Regions from separate parts of the Sporanaerobacter sp. PP17-6a genome, predicted to be linked through region 2. Evidence: predicted binding sites of a transcription regulator. Region 2 holds the regulator's gene; the other holds the start of a gene.
What was found. Region 2 encodes HrcA, which represses chaperone genes, less so after heat shock. Its sites were predicted from a motif close to ATTAGCACTCNATANTATNGAGTGCTAAT; they were not measured.
Positions count from the first base shown of each region.

Region 1: PP176A_RS06515 (co-chaperone GroES) is a predicted target of HrcA. The motif match lies at 7,389-7,417, and genes of this name have one in related genera.

Region 1 is NZ_FMIF01000013.1:48,234-58,574, reverse strand. Features, by position in the region: gene PP176A_RS16205 (hypothetical protein) at 18-179, opposite strand; gene PP176A_RS06550 (hypothetical protein) at 421-1,329, opposite strand; gene PP176A_RS06545 (hypothetical protein) at 1,326-2,123, opposite strand; gene PP176A_RS06540 (hypothetical protein) at 2,139-2,612, opposite strand; gene PP176A_RS06535 (RNA polymerase sigma factor) at 2,599-3,156, opposite strand; gene PP176A_RS06530 (hypothetical protein) at 3,237-3,884, opposite strand; gene PP176A_RS06525 (sugar-binding transcriptional regulator) at 4,210-5,157, opposite strand; gene groL (chaperonin GroEL) at 5,395-7,023, opposite strand; gene PP176A_RS06515 (co-chaperone GroES) at 7,057-7,338, opposite strand; gene PP176A_RS06510 (DUF554 domain-containing protein) at 7,656-8,354, opposite strand; gene PP176A_RS06505 (DNA-3-methyladenine glycosylase family protein) at 8,375-9,277, opposite strand; gene PP176A_RS06500 (electron transfer flavoprotein subunit alpha/FixB family protein) at 9,474-10,341, opposite strand, start outside.
Region 2 is NZ_FMIF01000004.1:22,525-32,865, reverse strand. Features, by position in the region: gene PP176A_RS03125 (16S rRNA (uracil(1498)-N(3))-methyltransferase) at 1-376, opposite strand, end outside; gene prmA (50S ribosomal protein L11 methyltransferase) at 369-1,391, opposite strand; gene dnaJ (molecular chaperone DnaJ) at 1,435-2,562, opposite strand; gene dnaK (molecular chaperone DnaK) at 2,651-4,507, opposite strand; gene grpE (nucleotide exchange factor GrpE) at 4,538-5,152, opposite strand; gene hrcA (heat-inducible transcriptional repressor HrcA) at 5,197-6,234, opposite strand; gene hemW (radical SAM family heme chaperone HemW) at 6,366-7,502, opposite strand; gene lepA (translation elongation factor 4) at 7,622-9,430, opposite strand; gene PP176A_RS16160 (hypothetical protein) at 9,523-9,756, opposite strand; gene lepB (signal peptidase I) at 9,801-10,341, opposite strand, start outside.

The DNA.
Region 1 (10,341 bases), on a different contig from region 2:
ACTATTTTATCATAAAATTATTTCCTGCTTTTCAATAAAAAATAAATTCCCGTGAATATTAATATCACAGGAGCAAATATTTTAAATGATAATGCCAAAGTAATATCTATTCCTACCATTATAAGTATAAAAAGCACAAAAACTAATACTAAGGTCGTAATCAAGCACCCGAGGATCATAATATTTTCCTCCTTGAAATTTTCTATAAATATATTCCTATTAATAATATTAACTCGAAATTTCAAATAAGTCAACGGCTTCCTTAATAATTTTAATTTAATAATTAATTTCATTAAGAAGTTAAAACAAAAAGTCGCTGCAAAAAACAAAATGCAGATTTCAAAAAACCCGCATTTCATATAATCAAATTATCGCGAAAAAGGCAAATCATACTATAAAAATTGTATAAAATACAATCTTTTATTTTAGTTCATCTACTGATATATCATTACAATTGAGTATATATATATTGCTATTCCCTTGTCCGCGTATTAATTCTCCCTTTACTTTTGGATTTTCTCCTGTAATATTCCATTGGGCATTTCCGTTGAGATTTGTTTTATCAGAAGCATAGGCATTTATTTTAACATTTGAATCCTTTCCCAACAGAATCTTTACACTCTCCCCCTTATCAATAGTCCAATCTTTTTTAATGTTTCCCAAAACTATTTCATAGGAATTGCCTCCCCTGATTTCGACCTCCCTATCTTCAGGTATTATCAAAGTCAAGTCTGCAGGTTCAACACTAAGCGTTTCATTATTATAATATCTGTTGTTTGCAAAGGAAATATATAATACATTATTTGATTCTCTCGTAAAAATATAATCTCTTTTTGAAATTTCCTTTGCTCTTTCCTCACTATCCGCTCTTACATTTAAAGAACCTGAAAAAAACAACTTGTTCCCTTCATCTGTTCGTATATTTAAATTATAATAAGGCCCAGGACCGCTTATAACTATTTTTCTAATTTCGTCCTTTACATTGGCTCCATCCTTAGAAATATCAAAACTATAATTTTCGTTTAAAATCATCCTGTTAACCTTAGACATAGCTCCTGATTCAATAAATCCATAAATACCTAAATTTACAATAACTATAACAAAAATCATTAGTATACTGAAAACATCATATTTAACATTCCCATCTTCCTTGTTGCCCTTATAGCTGTACCACAATATTTCTCCTCCCAAAAGGAAAAGTATGGCAGGCCAAAACTTCATCGCTAATTCTACTGCCGAAAGCTTATTCACCTGAGCAACGAATATTATAATTCCAAGGCCAATCAAAACAATTGCCAAGGAAATAACTCCAACCTTTCTCTTTTTCATTTCTGGTCTTCCCCCTTATTGCCATCATCAATTTCTTCATCGGATTTATCTTCCATTCTCTTTTCTCCGATTAATAATTTTATTCCTACTACAATAAATATTAACGATACAATTCCCGTCTGGACATAATTTTTGACTTGATAGGATATGTTTAAAATAGGATATAATACACGTTCAATAACTACCAATACGCCCATTACTATAAGGCACCATCCTATCCATTCAGGTTTTATCTTAGGAAGGGCAAAAGAAATTTCTTCATCTTCAACATTTTTTCCGTCAACGGAATGAAGAGCGTCGAAAAAACTGTAAAACCATAATACAGGAAGTACGAATAAAAACATATTTAAATTCGTCCAGCCTATAAAAAACAGCACAAAGAAAAAAGCAGTCATCATAATGAGTCCCTTTTTCTGATATCCTAAATACATATGTCCTGCACCGGGCACGATTGAAAATGCCAATGCAATAGCTTTTTTATTTGATTCTTTCATATCCCCAATATTCTCCTCCTTCTCATCCATCGATATATTAGCTTGTTCTTCCATAAAATATTTCTTTCTTATGGAAAAAGCATCTATTAACGCTACTAACCATATTATACATAGCATAAAAAATAATATTGCCGCAAATCCATCATTGTTGAAGACAACAGTCAAACCAACCATGGATAAAATCGAACCTAAAAATACTATAAGAAATATTGTTCCTCTTTCCTTAAATCCCAAATAAAAATGGGACAATCCGGGAATAAAGGATAATATAAATGTTATAAAACCACTTTTGCCCTTCATTCTAACTCCTCCTCGCTATTTTAATATCTGAAAATTTTTAATAAAATCGGATGTTCTCCCCGCTATTTTTTCCGACAGATTAAATATCACATTTGGAAGATTACTTTGCTTTCTTTCAACAGTAAAGTTTGCAACTTGAGGTAGCATATCCACCAGCTCTCCATAAAATCCTCCAAAGGTTAAAATAATTGCTACCGCCGCTGCAGCTACATAATAACCGAACATAGTTCTAAATTCGCTTCTGTATTTCTTCTTCTTTTTTTTCTGTACTCCATATTTTAAACTTCTCACATTATTAACCACATTCTCAGTAAAATTTTTAGAAATCATTTTCTCTGAATTCGTTACTTCTTTTTCATCTATGAGAGAAAGAAAAATGTCCATACACTTCTCGCATTTATAAAGATGCTCTTCCATCTCTCTGTTTTTTTCTTCAGAAAAAACTTTTTCTTTATAAAAGAACCATTCTAAATAATCATAATGTTTCATTTTCCTCCCTCCATTTCTCTTTTAATATATTTCTTCCTCTATAAAGCCGAGAAGCTATTGTCTTTACGGTGGTTCCTTCCTCGTGGGCAATTTCTTCATAGCTTTTTTCTTCAAAATAGAATTTTATAATTACATCTTTATAAATACTGGGGATGCTATTGCATAATTTATAAATTATCTCTCTGCTCTCCTTTTGTATCAACATATCCTCGGGGGTTTTACAATAATTAAGTTCCTTTATGTTATCCATTTCTTCACTATTTCCTATTCTTTCCTCAATATATATTTTAGCATTTTTTCTTTTCCAATCTATTGATTTATTTACTGCAATTCTGCCAATCCACCCTTTAAAATTTTCAATCTTAAAATCAGGAAGAGAAATATAAACCTGTAAGAAAACCTCCTGTGCTACATTCTCTACTTCATCATAATCTTTTATAAAATTTAAAATAATGGCAAATACATAATTTTTATACTCGTCTACAACTTGGGAAAATGCATTATCATCTCCGGATAAGATCTTCTTTATCAGTTTTTTATTCAAGTCATAATCCCCCCTCCTTTCCTCCGTACATTAATTATAACGAAATAAATGTTAAAAATACTGCATAAAAATATAATTATTTAAGAAATTTTTTTATCTAATGATTCCCCTATCCTAATATCGGAAAGTTCCTCATAATTTACTTTATAATCATTCAATCTTCCTTCATAAATTAATGTCATCTTCGAGCAGTATCTAAAATCCTTAGGAGATACAAGAGAGGCAGGTTTATTAAAAATATGTATTCCGCTATAATCCAATAATGTAGCTACAAATTGAGAACAAAAAAATTTATATTTTCTCTTTATGGGAGTGTTTAAAATTACTCCTAATAACCCCAATAAATTATAGCCATATCTCTCTCTATTTATTTCGAATTTATAAAGTAAATTCCTTAAATTGTTATATTGTATCTCATTTATCTTAAGAGAATATACGGCACATGTCGTATTTTTAAATTTCCCATACACCCCTTTATTAATACTTTCTTCAACAAATCCCCCGATAAAAGGATTTTTATAATATTTTCTTCCAAAACTATACATATTATTTAACTTAACATTTAATGAAACAGATACGTGACTATACGGTTCCCCTGTATAAGTCTTTATACATCTTGAAAGAAATGTCCCACTATAAGTAAGAACTATATATATTTTATAACTTTCCTGCCTGTAAAATTTGCTACTTTTTATATTATTCCAATCTTTTTTTCTAATTTTTCTCATCTCCTATCATCAGTTAAATCTTTAATATAATAGTAAATATCAATAAGTGCCATATAAAAATTAAAATATCATATCTAAATTAGAACACCATTAAAGCACTATTAAAGCTACATTAATTTTATATAAGTACTAATAATAACGAACAAGAAATTAATAGTACTGCAAAATAAATCAAGGAGGTCTTTTTTGAATCAAGAAAAATTAGAATTTTCCTCTGGTGGGCTATAAAATATATTTAGTTAAATATTAAAAAGCATGATATTTCAACATTAATATTGAAATATCATGCTTTTGACGATTACATGAAATTATCGCATAGGTTGTCCTAATCATTTTCCAACAAATATCTGCATACGTTTTCATCGGTTATTAATACATCAACCCAATTACCTTTAAGTGCTGATTTAATCACATTTTCCTTCTTTTCAGTTCCCGCTATTAATACTATTTTGGATTTTCTCCTCAGTTTATCAAAACTTACTCCAACTATCCTTTTATTTATATCCACATCAGGAAATTTCCCGTTTTCATCAAAAAACCAACTTCCTATATCTCCTACTATCCCTTTTTTCTTTAAATTTTCTGCTTCTTCTTTTTTTATATTTCCAATCCTTACAAGGGTAGACGAATTTACATTTCCGGTTCCTACAAAGATGATATCCGCTTCCAAAGTTTTTTCAAATACCCTTTTTACTAAGAGATCTTTCATAAATGCTTTCTTGTTATCTTCATTTTCTGCTATCGCCGGAGCATATATAGGATAAGAAACCCCTCCGTAAGCTTCCGCTACTTTTCTGCATATCTCATTTGAGTGAAACTGAGGTTCAATATACCCGGTTCCTCCAACTATAGGCACAACACTGTATTTAAACCTTTTATTCAAATTCTGATCACTTAATGCTTTTGCCATTTCGTTTAACGTTTTCCCAATTGATAATCCAATGATCATTCCGTCTTTAATATTCTCATAAAAATAATTTGCTCCAGCCTCTCCCAACTTTTTGGTTATACTCTCTTCCTGAGTGGAAAATACAGGAATAACGATTGCCTCCTCCAGATTATACCTGTTCAATAATTTCTTTTCCAAATCATAGTTCCTGGAAACAGGAGAATTAACTGTAATTTCTATAATTCCTTTATCTCTTGCTTCAGCTAATGCCCGAGAAATAGTCGGCCTGGAAATATCCAACATATCAGCAATCTCTTGTTGAGATAAATCATCCATATAATACATAGAAGCTACCTTAGCTAAAAAAATTGATCTTCCCTTCATATTTCTACCTCCATTACCAATTCTGTATTAGAAATTATGTTCATATTCTTTTATAAAAGTTAATTTAAATAAATTATAACAGAAAAAATTTTATTTGTATAGAATTTTAAGAAATAATACCGTAAATAATGAGATATAAAATCATTTAAATAAAAAAATTGTCAACGAAAATTACCTATAATGGCAAACCGTTGACAATTTTTATTAACTTATCATAGGGATAACATATAAAAGGATTTACATCATTGGCATTCCGCCGCCTGCTCCTGCCGGCATCTGATTATCTTTTTCTTCCTCTATATCTGCTACAGAAGCTTCAGTAGTCAAAACCATTGCAGCTACTGATGCAGCATTTTGTAATGCTGAACGAGTAACTTTTGTCGGGTCAACTATTCCTGCTTCTATCATATCTACATATCTTTCTTTTGCAGCATCAAATCCAACTCCGATTTTTTGCTCTTTTATCTTTTCTACTATTACGGAACCTTCAAGACCTGCATTTATAGCTATTTGTCTTACCGGTTCCTCTAAAGCTCTAAGTACTATTCTGACTCCTGTCTTTTCGTCTCCATCTACTTTATCCACTAATTTTTGAACTACAGGTATGCAATTAATAAGTACTGTTCCTCCTCCAGGAATTATACCTTCTTCTACTGCAGCTCTTGTAGCGGATAATGCATCTTCTATTCTCAATTTTCTTTCTTTAAGTTCTGTTTCAGTAGCAGCTCCAACTTGAATTACTGCAACTCCTCCTGATAGTTTTGCAAGTCTTTCCTGCAATTTTTCTTTATCAAAATCTGAAGTAGTGTCTTCAATCTGAACTTTTATCTGTTTGATTCTGTTCTTAATTTCCGATTGACTTCCTTCTCCGTCAACAATAGTTGTATTTTCCTTATCAACTTTAACTTTCTTTGCTCTTCCAAGCATATCAAGTGTAGCATCTTTTAACTCATATCCTAATTCTGAGGATATTACCTTTCCTCCCGTCAATATTGCAATATCCTGAAGCATTTCTTTCCTTCTGTCTCCAAATCCAGGAGCTTTTACAGCTACACAATTAATTGTCCCTCTCAATTTATTAAGAACTAAAGTTGTAAGAGCTTCCCCTTCTACATCTTCAGCAATAATTAAAAGAGGCCTTCCTTGTTGTACTATCTTTTCAAGAATTGGAAGCAATTCTTGGATATTGGAAATTTTCTTATCCGTAATTAAAATATATGGTTCCTCTAATTCCGCTTGCATTTTATCAGTATCTGTTACCATATAAGCAGATACATATCCTCTGTCAAATTGCATACCTTCAACTACATCTAAAACTGTCCCCATTGATTTTGATTCTTCAACAGTTATAACTCCATCATTTCCTACTTTTTCCATAGCTTCAGATATTAGTTTACCTATTTCTTCATCGCCTGCTGATACTGACGCAACCTGAGCTATTGCATCCTTTGATTCAACTTTCTTTGAAAATCTTCTGATTTCCTCAACGGCAGCATCTACAGCTTTACGTATACCTTTTTGAACAATCATTGGATTTGCTCCTGCTGCAACATTTTTAAGTCCTTCTCTGATAATCGCTTGAGCTAATAATGTTGCTGTAGTAGTTCCGTCTCCAGCTACATCATTTGTTTTAGTTGCTACTTCCTTAACAAGCTGAGCGCCCATATTTTCATAAGGATCTTTAAACTCAATTTCGCGAGCAATAGTTACTCCATCATTTGTAATTAACGGAGAACCAAATTTTTTATCTAATACAACATTTCTTCCCTTTGGTCCTAATGTTACTTTAACAGTATTAGCAAGTTTATTTATGCCTTTTTCCATTGAGCGTCGAGCTTCTTCGCCAAATTTAATTTCTTTTGCCATATTGTTTCACTCTCCTTTATAATCATTCAATAATTATTCAACTACAGCTAAAACATCACTAAATTTAAGAATGGTATATTCTATTCCATCTTCTTTTATTTCTGTTCCTGCATACTTAGAGAATATAACCTTATCTCCAACTTTAAGTTGATCTTTTTTCTTTTCATCTTTGTCAATTTCAGATCCAATAGCCACAACTTCAGCCATTTGAGGTTGTTCTTTAGCTGTACTTGGAAGAACTATCCCACTTTTGGTTTTTTCTTCATTTTCAATTTTCTTAATAACTACTCTGTCACCTAATGGTTTAATACTCATATATTAGCCCTCCTTATATATAATAATATATTGATTATTTTTTTCAATTTATTAGCACTCGGTAATGACGAGTGCTAATATCTACAATTAATATGTTACTTAATATGTTTTGGGTTTTCAAGGTTTAAAATAACATATTTTAAACTCATATTTAAGCTATTTATAACATATATCAATAATATAAAAATATTGCATTAAATTTCGCAGTTTATCTTAATTTTTCTTAATATATCATAATTCTCTTAACTTCTCATATCCTTTAAACTCCTTTAAATAGCCAATATCTATAATTTCTTTTCTAATAATGTCAATCTCGGCTAAAACCTTAGTCCTGTAAATATAATGGATAAAATATGATATATAAGAGGGACAAATATTGCAGGAAGCATATTTCCAACTCGTATCTTTTTAATTTCCATCATATTTAAACCTATGGCAAATACAAGTAATCCTCCCACTGCAGACATCTCCCTTATAACATCGTTAGTAAGGTACCCTTTGATTCCGGAAGCAAGAACTGTTATTATACCTTGATACAGAAATACACAGACAGATGAAAAAGCAACCCCTATACCCATAGTAGATGCAAATATTATGGAAGAGATACCATCTATAACTGATTTAGCAAAGAGAGTCTTATAATTGCCTTGAAGTCCGCTTTCTAAAGCTCCTACTATTGCCATAGCACCTATACAAAACACCAGAGAAGAAGTAACAAAACCTTCGGCAAAAGATGAATTGTTTTTCCCAAGTTTATTTTCTAATATAGACCCCAACTTGTCCAATTTTTCTTCTATATTTACTTTCTCTCCGATTATACTTCCTAATGCCAGACTTATTATAACCAGTAAAATATTCTTTGATTCCACTGCTCCCATTATTCCTATGAGCATTACTACCAAACTCATTCCTTGCATGATTGTTTCCTTGTATCTTCCTTTAATCCCTTCCTTAAGAAATACCCCTAAGACACTTCCTACGATAATTGATACGGAATTTACTACAGTCCCTAACATTTTTTACCTCCTAATATCTGTTATTTCCTGTTGTTTTGTTTCTTCTCTTTCCCTATCCCCAATTCTCTGGCATAATAAAATAAATACTGTTGTGCAAAACCCTTATATCGTCCAAATTTATTATCAGCGAATGAAAGAATTTCCTTAGGTTTTGTATCCTTCCTTAAATAAAAATATTCCATTACTCTTTTTACCCACACATCTATGGGAAAAGCATCTCCTTTTCTCATAGAAAAAAGTGCTATGCAGCTTGAAACCTTATCTCCGATACCTTTAATCTTCATCAGTTTTTCTTTTACATTCTCAGTAGGAAGAGATTTTATTTCGTCAAGATCAATTTGTCTATTTAATATATTGTCAGTTCCATCAAGAATATATTTCCCTCTGAATCCCACTTTACATTCTTTTAATTCTTCTACAGTCGCAACGGATAATTCTGCTGGAGAAGGGAAAGCGAAATATTTTTTCCCACGAAATTCTTCAATATATTTTCCATATCTCTGACTGATAAGTTCAATAGATCTTTTAATTCTTGGTATTGCATTATTTGCAGATATGATAAATGAAATAAGTGTTTCAAAAGGATCTTGATTAAGAATTCTGATTCCTTCTCCAAATTTAATTCCTTCACGAAGTACAGGATCTTTTGACAATACATCTTTGATTTCTCCATAATCTCTTTCTAAATCAAAATAATCAAACCATACATTATTAAAGTCTTCCATATTGGTATTAGTGAATATTATTCTACCTTCCTCTTCTTTTACATTTAACACTTTACCAAAAGCTACTCCTGTGTAGCTTCTGTCCTCTTCTCTGTTCCACCTGAAACACTGACCGCAATCAAATATGTGAACGGGATTAAAATCCTTCAAATTATCAATTATTATTCCGTCTTCGTATTCTTTTATATTACATTTCATATAATAAACTCTCCTTTATTTTGACTAAATAAAATATAACAATATTATAATACCCAAAATAAAATAATAAAAGTAATTTTAAAAAAATACTTCCCTATTATAAGCAGATCTTTATCATTTAATCTGCTTATAATAGGGAGGCATATCATTCCTAAATAAATATTCAGTTCTTTCTAATATATTTACGTTTTTTCATTTAAGCTCTAAAGGCATCCATTATATCATCCACATGATCCAATGCATCAATTAACTCTGGTAATATTTCGTAAATATCTCCAACTATACCATAGTCTGCAATTTTAAATATAGGAGCATCCGGATTTTTATTTATAGCTACAATACAGTCGGATTCCTGCATACCTGCTAAATGCTGAATAGCTCCGGAAATTCCACATGCTATATAGAGTTTCGGTCTCACGGTTTTCCCTGTCTGACCTACTTGATGAGCTTGCTCAATCCAACCCGCATCTACCGTCGCACGGCTTGCTCCCACTTCGGCTCCAAGTTTCTTAGCCAACTTTTCTATAAGTTTAAATCCTTCGGGAGTCCCCAATCCTCTTCCTCCTGATACTATTATAGGAGCCTCTTCCAATGGTACTTCCGCTTTGCTGCTTTTAACAAATTCTATAACCTTAGCTTTAATATCTTCTTCTTTTAGATAGGGATGGATCTTTTCAACGATTCCCTTATGGTTTTCATTGTATTTTGCTTTTTCCATAACTCCAGGTCTAACGGTTGACATTTGAGGTCTGTAATTAGGACACACAATTGTCGCCATAAGATTTCCCCCGAAAGCCGGACGAGTCATCATAAGTCTCCTATTCTCCAAGTCGACATTAAGCCTTGTACAGTCAGCAGTAAGACCTGTATGAATTCTTGCAGATAATCTTGGCCCTAAATCTCTTCCTATATTAGTGGCACCTATTAAAAATATCTCCGGTTTTCTTTCTTCTACCAGTTCATAAATAACTTTACTATAAGCATCTGTTGTATAAGTACTTAACAAATCATCTTCGACATACAATACCTTATCAGCACCATATTTAATTAATTTTTCCGCTATA
Region 2 (10,341 bases):
TTTTAGATTTCTCTTTGTTTTTATCCTTTACCTTAACTACTGTTCTCTCGGTCAAAAGAGGAAAGAACTCTTTTACTCCCAATTCTGTACATTTTTGAATTATAAAATCCATCTTTTCGCCTTTAGGTATGCCTTGATATAAAATAATATTAAAAGAAGGTTCTCCATTTCCTTTAAATATTTCCGCTATTTTTACCGTAACTAAATTTTTTTCGATCCGGAGTATCTTCCCTATATAAATAAATCCTTCGCATACCGCTTCTATTTTATCTCCTGTTCTTAATCTAAGAACATCTCTTATATGTTTTACATCTTCTCCCTCAATATATAAAATATCCTTCGATACCTGTTCGTTTTTAATAAAAAATCTATTCAATTATCTCATCCTTACCTATCTTTGCAGCTATGCAAATCCAATCATTTGTTTTTTCCGTTTCGATGATTTCAAGGCCGTTTTTTTTGAAATTTTTCTCTACATATTCCATTTTTTCGCCTATTATTCCCGATGCAACGAATATTCCGTCTTTAGACAGGTAATCCTTAATTGTTTCTGACAACGTCACTACTACTTCAGCAACAATATTAGCGACTATAATATCTGCATTTCCATTTATTCCATCTAAAAGATTTCCTTTTTTTATTTCTACAATATTTTCCACATTGTTAAGTAAAATATTATTATTTGATGACTCAATGGATACCTCATCCAAATCTACTCCGATTACTTTAGAAGCTCCCAATTTTGCACTGACAATACTAAGAATACCACTGCCGCAACCTATATCAAATACCTTACAGTCTTTCTTTATATGCTTTTCCAACATTTTAACACACATAATTGTGGTCTCGTGTGTCCCTGTACCAAAAGCCATTCCCGGGTCCATCTCAACAACTATATCATGTCCTTGTTTCTTATATTCTTCCCAGGTTGGTTTAATGACTATTTTCTCACCTATTTTTTTCGGTTTATAATATTTTTTCCATGCATCTTCCCAATCCTTTTCATATACCTCCGTTACTGTCATTTCTCCTAAAATTTTGTCTGAATTATACTGGGGAATTTTCTCAATATTTTGTCTTATCAATTCGATTTTATCAATTAAATCTTCACTTTCAGGAAAATATCCCTTAATAATAACTCCTTCAAAATCATCTTTTATAAGTGACGGATCAATATAATCCCAGTCCTCATCACTTTTCATGAAATCTAAAACGTCTTGAGGGTCTTCAATGGATAGCCCACCAACTCCCAAATCGTATAAAATATTTGAGACTGCCTCTTGAGCTTCCGTAGTAGTTTTAATTTGAACTTCCGTCCATTTCATCATCTCACATCCTTTGATCACAGATAAATCTTCCCTTATTATATCCATATTTAACTCTTTCGTCAACTAAATATAACCAACCCCTATATTGGAATTGGTTATATTGTTTTCAATTACCGAAAGCATCTTTTACTTTGTCGAAAAATCCTTTTTTCTCTCCCCGAATATTTTCTCCTGATTCTTCTGCAAATTCCATTAAAATCTGTTTCTGTTTTTCCGTAAGTTTCCTCGGAACTTCCACTTTAATTTTAAAATAAAAATCTCCTCTTCCATATCCTCTTACATTAGGAACCCCTTTATTTTTCAACTTAAACTGAGTTCCGGTCTGAGTGCCTTCCGGGATAACATATTTAATTTTTCCTTCTAAAGTAGGAACCTCTATTTCTGCTCCCAATGCAGATTGGACAAAGGATACCGGTATTTCACAGAAAATATCATTTCCTTCTCTCGTAAAAAGCTTATCTTCTCTGACATTTAAATAAACATATAGATCTCCTTCAGGTCCTCCCCGATCCCCGGCTTCTCCTTCGCCTTTAATGGAAATTACAGACCCTGTATTTACACCTGCAGGGACTTTTATCTTTATCTTCTTTGTCTTTGTCTCTTTTCCTGTTCCTCCGCAAACATTACATTTTTCTCTGATTATTTCTCCCGTTCCTCCGCATTCATCACAGGTAGCTACTCTCACAAACTGTCCAAAAGGAGTACTTTGAGTAAATCTAACTTCCCCCGTTCCGTGACATTTATGGCAGGTCTCCTTACCTGTACCAGGTTTGGCACCTGTACCGTTACAATTGGAACACTTTTGGGTTTTCCTGATTTTAACTTCCTTTTCAGTCCCAAATACAGCTTCCAAGAAATCTAAATCCAAATTATATCTAAGATCTGCCCCTTTTCTGGGCCCTTGCCGTTTGGTAGAAGATGTGAATCCTCCTCCAAATGCATCAAATATATCTCCAAATATATCCTCAAATCCTCCAAATCCTTGCCCAAAACCTCCTGTTTGTTGTCCGTTTACTCCTTCTTCCCCGAAGGTATCATATCTGCTTCTTTTGTTTGGGTCACTTAAAACTTCATATGCTTCATTTATCTCTTTAAATTTTTGTTCTGCTTCCTTATTATTCGGATTTAAATCAGGATGATATTTTTTTGCCAATATTCTGAAGGATTTCTTTATTTCATCTTGAGTAGCATCCCTTGATACATTTAATATCTCATAATAATCTTTTTTTGCCAAATATCTTCACCAACTTTCACAGCTTTATCTTAAATATTGTATCAAAAACCAAAGCTAAATGATACCATTTAGCTTTGGTTTTTGAAAATTATTTTTTATTATCTTTCTTATCATCATCATCCACTACTTCATAATCAGCGTCAACTACATCATCCTTTTTCCCACCGTCGCCGCTATTGCTCTGTGTTCCTTGATTGGTCTGGTTTTTGGAAGCTTGCTCATACATCTTCTGAGACACTGAATAAAATGCGGTAGTCAATTCTTCTGATTTTTTCTTTATCTCATCATTATCGGTTCCTTCAAGGGCTTTTTTAAGTTCTTGTAACTTTCCTTCTATTTTTGTTTTTTCATCTTGAGAAATCTTTCCTTCCATATCTTTCATGGTTTTCTCTGTCTGGTACACTAAGCTATCCGCATTATTTCTAATTTCAATTCCTTCCTTTTTCTTCTTATCCTCTTCCGAAAACCTTTCCGCTTCTTTTACTTTCTTCTTTATTTCATCTTCATTAAGATTAGTTGAGGCGGTAATGGTAATTCTCTGTTCTTTACCTGTTCCCAAATCCTTTGCGCTGACATTTACAATACCGTTAGCATCAATATCAAAAGTAACTTCTATCTGAGGAACTCCTCTTGGTGCCGGAGGTATACCGCTTAATTGGAATCTCCCCAATGTAACATTGTCTGCTGCCATAGGTCTTTCTCCCTGCAGAACATGAATATCTACAGCAGTCTGCCCATCTGCGGCCGTAGTAAACACCTGGCTTTTTCTCGTAGGTATCGTTGTATTTCTTTCAATAAGTTTGGTTGATACTCCTCCCATTGTTTCAATTCCAAGGGATAAGGGGGTAACATCCAAAAGAAGCAAGTCTTTAACATCTCCGCTTAACACTCCACCTTGTATAGCAGCTCCTACAGCTACACATTCATCAGGGTTTACTCCTTTGCTGGGATCTTTTCCTATAAGCTTTTTAACTGCTTCCTGAACAGCAGGTATTCTTGACGAACCCCCTACCAATAAAACTTTATTTATATCATTGGGAGATAATTTAGCATCCTCTAATGCCAATCTTGTCGGCTCAAGAGTTTTTTCAACTAATTCTCTGGTCAGCTCGTCAAATTTAGCTCTTGTTATATCCATAGTAAGGTGAAGAGGTCCCGATTGAGACATAGTAATAAACGGAAGATTAATATTGGTAGTAACTACGCTTGAAAGTTCTTTCTTCGCTTTTTCGGCAGCCTCTTTCAATCTTTGTAATGCCATTCTGTCATTTCTTAAATCAATGCCGTGTTCCTTTTTAAATTGTTCTGCTATATAATCCATTAAAATCTGGTCAAAATCGTCTCCGCCGAGATGATTATTTCCTCTCGTTGCTATAACTTCAAACACTCCGTCTCCAAGTTCCAATATGGATACATCAAATGTTCCTCCACCTAAGTCAAATACCATTATCTTCTGGTGTTCTAATTCTTTATCCATTCCATAAGCCAAAGCTGCAGCCGTAGGCTCGTTTATAATTCTCTTAACATTTAATCCTGCAATTCTTCCGGCATCCTTTGTTGCCTGTCTTTGGCTGTCCGTAAAATATGCAGGAACGGTAATTACTGCATCCGTTACCTTCTCACCCAAATAATTTTCTGCATCTGTTTTTAATTTTTGTAAAATCATAGCCGATATATCCTGAGGGGTATAATTTTTACCATCGATATTAACGGTATAATCACTCCCCATTTTTCTCTTTATAGACATTATGGTTCTGTCCGGATTTGTAATAGCCTGTCTTTTAGCTGTTTCACCAATTAATCTTTCTCCGTCTTTTGTAAATGCAACTATAGAGGGAGTTGTTCTGTTTCCTTCGGCATTAGCTATTACTACTGTTTCTCCTCCTTCCATCACCGCTACACATGAATTTGTGGTTCCTAAGTCAATTCCTATTATCTTTCCCATGTATTATTTACCTCCTTAAATTGATTTCGTTTATTTAGCTATCTTAACCATACTTGGTCTTAAGACTTTATCATTTAGCATATATCCCTTTTGAAATACTTCAATTATGCTTCCTTCTTCATAATTTTCATTTTCTTCTTGACAAACTGCATGGTGATAATTGGGATCAAATTTTTCCTTTAAACAGGAAATTTCCTTTAATCCATTTTTTTTCAAAATCTTTAACAGTTCATTATAAATTATTTCAACTCCTTTATAAAAAGAATCCTCTTTATTTTCTATAGTAACCAAGGCTCTTTCAAAATCATCCAATACCGGAAGAATACTTGTTATTATATCTTCAGCGGCATAAGAAATTATACTTTCTTTCTCCTTTTCACTTCTTTTTTTGTAATTCATAAAATCTGCTTGAAGTCTGATAAATTTATCAGTAAGCTCTTTAATATTCTTATCCCTTTCTTGAATGCCTTTATCCTTTTCTTCGATTTCCTTTTTCATATCCTGCAATATTTTTTTCCCTTGTTCTTTCTCCTCATGTTTTTTCTTTCCTTTTTCCTCCGCTTTTTCTTCTTTTAAATTATCTTCATCCTCGTTTACCGCTTTCTGAATTAATTCATCTTCCTTAGCTTTCTCATTTTTTTCCATCAGATCACCTCTTCCTATATATCAATAATACAAAAATTCCTTAATTATTTTTGAAAATACTTATCGAGTATTTCGCTTATATTAAGGGATAAAAGATTTACAGCATTTATTGCATTAATATAATCCATTCTTGTAGGCCCTATAACGCCTATTTTTCCAACGGTATTTCCATCAAACTTGTAAGTAGCCGTAATCAAGCTGCAGTCTTTAAGCTCATCATAAGAATTCTCATCACCAATTGTAATTTCAATATCGTTATAGAAATCTTTCAACAATATATCCACCATCAAATCCTTGTCTTCAATAAAAGACAAAAGTGTTTTAGCTTTTGCTATGTCCTTGTATTCCGGAAAATTAAATATATTCATCATACCATCAGCAAAAATCTCCACGTCTTCAATTTCGTCTAAAGACTGATTTATAATAGGTATAATATTTCCTACCACATTTCTGAAATCGTATAATTCTTTAAGCATAACAGTATCTATTTCTTTGGAAACTTTATCTAATGTTAATCCTTTAAGTTTTGAATTCAGAAAATTTGATATAGCTGTCAACTGTTCCTCCGAAATATTTTCATCCATTTTAAAAATAGTGTTTCTAACAATCCCAGAATCATTTACTATTATAATCAGTATTTCATTGTTATCTATTGGAATTAATTGAATATGCTTTAAAGTGCTTTGATTGATCTGAGGTGTTATAGCAATTGAAGTATAGTTAGTTATTTTAGATAATATTTTTGCCGAATTCTGAATCAGTTGATCAATTTCCATAACTTCCTTCATTAAATTATTTTTGATTTCCGCTTTTTCCCGTGAATCAATATCAGATCTTATATTTTTCATCAAAGTATCGACATATAATCTATAAGCCTTATCAGACGGAATTCTCCCTGCAGAAGTATAGGGTTTATTCAAATATCCCAGTTCTTCTAAGTCTGACATCTCATTCCTGATGGTGGCAGAGCTGACTCCAAGATTATATTTTTTTGAAATCGTTCTTGAACCAATAGGCTCTCCATTAGTGATATAGCTGCTAATAATGGCATAAAGTACTTTAAGCTTTCTATCATCTAACATTTTACCACCTCAAATATTTTTAAGATATTAATATTTATTAGCACTCTTATCTGTTGAGTGCTAATACTTACGATTTAAAATTATCACTACTTATACATTTTGTCAATAGGTTTTCAAAAACTTATTGTTGTTTATGGAAGAAAATCTACTTCTACAATATTTGATAAATCCAATCCTCTCTTAGTGAGATAAATTCTATTTTCATTTTCGTATAATAATCCGCCTTTTACGTGTCTTTCAATAATTTTCCCATATATTTCTTTTATATCAATTCCAAATCTGCCCAAAAAATTCTTTTTATCTATTCCTCTAATGAGCCTTAACCCTAATATGCAATATTCAGCCATCTCCATATCTTTATCTATGACCTCTTCTCCTGACACGGGAAAACTTCCGTTGTCCAAAGAAGATATATATTCTTTAATATCAGCAAAATTCCAATATCTTTTTCCAAAAATATTGGAATGAGCTCCTATTCCAAGTCCTATATAAGGTTTTAATTCCCAATAAAAAAGATTATGTTTACACTCATACCCTTTTTTTGCGAAATTGGATATTTCATAGTGTTCATATCCATTGGAAACAAGATACTCCATTCCCTTATGGTACATTGCTCTTTCCAAATCTTCATCCGGCAAATTCAGCTTTCCCCTATTATTCAAATCATAAAATTTCGTTCCCTTTTCAACAATGAGTCCGTAAAAGGATAAATGAGTGGGCTCTAATTTTATTACTTCCTTCAGAGTATATATGACATCTTCTAAAGTCTGAAAGGGCAATCCAAACATTAAATCCAGATTCACATTATTAAAACCTAAATTCCTTACTAAATCATAATTTTTATAAAAGTCTTCTGTATTATGAATTCTGCCTAATATTTTCAGCAAATTATCATTTAAAGTCTGAACTCCCATGCTTATCCTATTTATACCCGATTCCCTATATCTTACTAATTTTTCTTTATCAAGGGTTTTAGGATTGGTTTCTATCGTAACTTCCTTTAATTCATTTGTATCAAAATATTTATATATGCCATCCATTATTTTTTCAATATATATACTGTTAATTGATGAAGGAGTCCCTCCGCCGATAAATACGGTATTTAGCTTAAACTTTTTGCCAACAGAGGAATAAAGCCGAATTTCTTTTACTAAAGCATCTGTATATTTTTCAACATAATCAAATTTATTGGGAAAAGAAATGAAATCACAATAATTGCATTTCTTTAAACAAAAGGGAATGTGTACATATAACGCTAAATCATCCATCTATTTACCCCCTTAAACTATAGTAAGAAAGCCTTTCTTGAAATTCATTTTACGAAAAGCATAAATTGATGAAAATAATGGAACGTATCAGCCATACATTCCATTTAAAAATTATAAATTTATTTTTTTTCATCATATTTTAGCACAGATATAAAGGCCTCCTGAGGTATTTCCACCGAACCTATTTGTCTCATCCTTTTCTTGCCTTCCTTCTGCTTTTCAAGAAGTTTTTTCTTCCTTGTAATATCTCCTCCGTAGCATTTAGCTAAAACATCTTTTCTCAAAGCCTTTACCGTTTCCCTGGCGATTATTTTAGAACCGATTGCTGCCTGAATCGGTATGGCGAATTGATGCCTCGGTATAACGTCTTTAAGTCTCTCCACAATATATCTTGCCCTCTCATATGCTTTATCTTCGTTGACGATAATAGAAAAGGCATCTACCAGTTCCGAATTTATTAATATATCCAATTTAACCAGTTGGGACTCCTTATATCCTTTCAATTCATAATCAAGAGAAGCGTATCCTTTTGTTCTTGATTTTAGAGCATCGAAAAAATCATATATTACTTCGTTCAGAGGCATTTCATAATGCATAACCACTCTGTTTTGTTCTATATATTCCATATTTTTAAATATACCTCTTCTGTTCTGGCACAATTCCATAATTGCTCCCACATATTCGTCGGGAGTCATAATGGATGCATCTACAATGGGTTCTTCCATGTATTCAATTTCCGACGGTTCGGGAAGATTAGTGGGGTTCTGGATAGTCAACATCTTTCCGTCGCTCTTTTTAATTTTATATATAACGCTCGGAGCTGTAGCTATAAGCCCTAAATTAAATTCCCTCTCAAGCCTCTCTTGGACTATTTCCATATGAAGAAGCCCTAAAAATCCACATCTGAAACCATAGCCTAAAGCTTGGGAAGTCTCAGGTTCAAAGGTCAGGCTTGCATCGTTGACCTGAAGCTTTTCCAAGGCATCTTTTATCGTATTGAAATCTTCTCCTTCCGACGGATAAATCCCGCAATAAACCATGGGCACAACTTTTTTGTATCCCGGAAGGGGCTTTAAAGTTGGATTTTCAACTTCCGTAATGGTATCTCCTACTCTTGCATCTTTCACATTTTTAATACTCGCCGTTACATATCCTACATCTCCCGCTCTCAGTTTTTCAACAGGAATGTGTTTCGAACCGGTAACTCCCACTTCCGCTACCTCAAAAGTTTTTTCCGTAGACATCATTTTTATATTCATTCCCGACTCTATGCATCCGTCAAATACTCTTACATATGCGACCACTCCTTTATAGCTGTCATAATAAGAATCGAATATAAGAGCTTTCAGAGGAGCATCTTCATCTCCCTTTGGAGGAGAAATATTTTTTACTATTTGTTCTAATACCTTGTCAATATTAATACCTTCCTTCGCAGAAATCAGAGGGGCTTCTTCGCAATCCAGCCCTATCACGTCTTCCACTTCCTTTTTAACTTCTTCGGGCCTTGCACTTGGCAAATCTATTTTATTTATAACGGGAATAATATCTAAATCTTGGTCTAAAGCCAAATATACGTTTGCCAAAGTTTGAGCTTCGATTCCCTGAGTTGCATCTACTACAAGTACGGCACCTTCGCAGGCTGCAAGGCTTCTCGATACCTCATAATTAAAATCCACATGACCCGGAGTATCTATTAGATTAAGAATATATTCTTCTCCTTTTTTATCTTTATAAATAAGTCTTATTGCTTTTAGTTTTATTGTAATTCCTCTTTCTCTTTCCAAATCCATGCTATCAAGCATTTGATCATGCATTTCCCTTGCAGTATAAAGTCCTGTAGTTTCAATAAGCCTATCTGCCAAAGTGGACTTTCCATGATCAATATGTGCGATTATTGAAAAATTTCTTATTCTCTTTTGCCTATCCATATATAAACTTCCTCCTCAATCTTTGGAAATAATCATAAATAATTATAGCAAAGAATTAAATTCATGTAAATTAAAATGACCAATTTCATTGGTCATTTTAATGTTAAATAATATTCTTTTCCAAACAAATGAATTTCAATTTTTCCCTCTTCTTTTCCAATAAAAAAAATATCACTTTTCTCTCCCCTTAATTGAGAAAAAGAAATATTAACAGCTTTAACTCCGAAATACAAAAATACAAAAGCACATAAAATTAGACTCATCTTTAGAATAAAATAAGATCTATTTTTCTTTTTACTTTTACTTCTGCTCATCCTCGTTTCCAAATTTATCACCCAAATTATTATTGGGTAAATTTAGAATTTTTATACTAATTTAATTTTCCGAACCTATCATCAAAGGGAAAATATCTAAAGTTAGCAATTCCCTTTATCGAATCGACGGGAATACATCCAAAATATCTGCTGTCCTTACTTGCTCCCTGTTCTCTATTATCTCCTAAGACAAATACATACCCTTTTGGCACTTCCCACTTACTCTTATCATAAGTAAGAGTATAAGAATCTCCTAATATATAATTTTCTTTAAGGACCTTACCATTTAAATATACTTTCCCATCCTTTATTTCAACCGTATCTCCTGCAATTCCGATTACTCTTTTAATATAATCCTTATTTGCAACATCCGGAGCTTTAAGTACTATAATATTTCCCCTTCTCGGAGATTTAAAATACAGAGAGACTTTATCGGTAAATAATCTATCTTTTTCATATAAAGTAGGATACATAGAACTTCCCAACACATAAGTAGTGTTAAAAACAAAAGACTTTATAAGCAGTGCTATAACTACTGCAAAAACTATGCTTTTTATCCATTCCATGGCTTCACTCTTTTTATCGTTTTTATTGTTT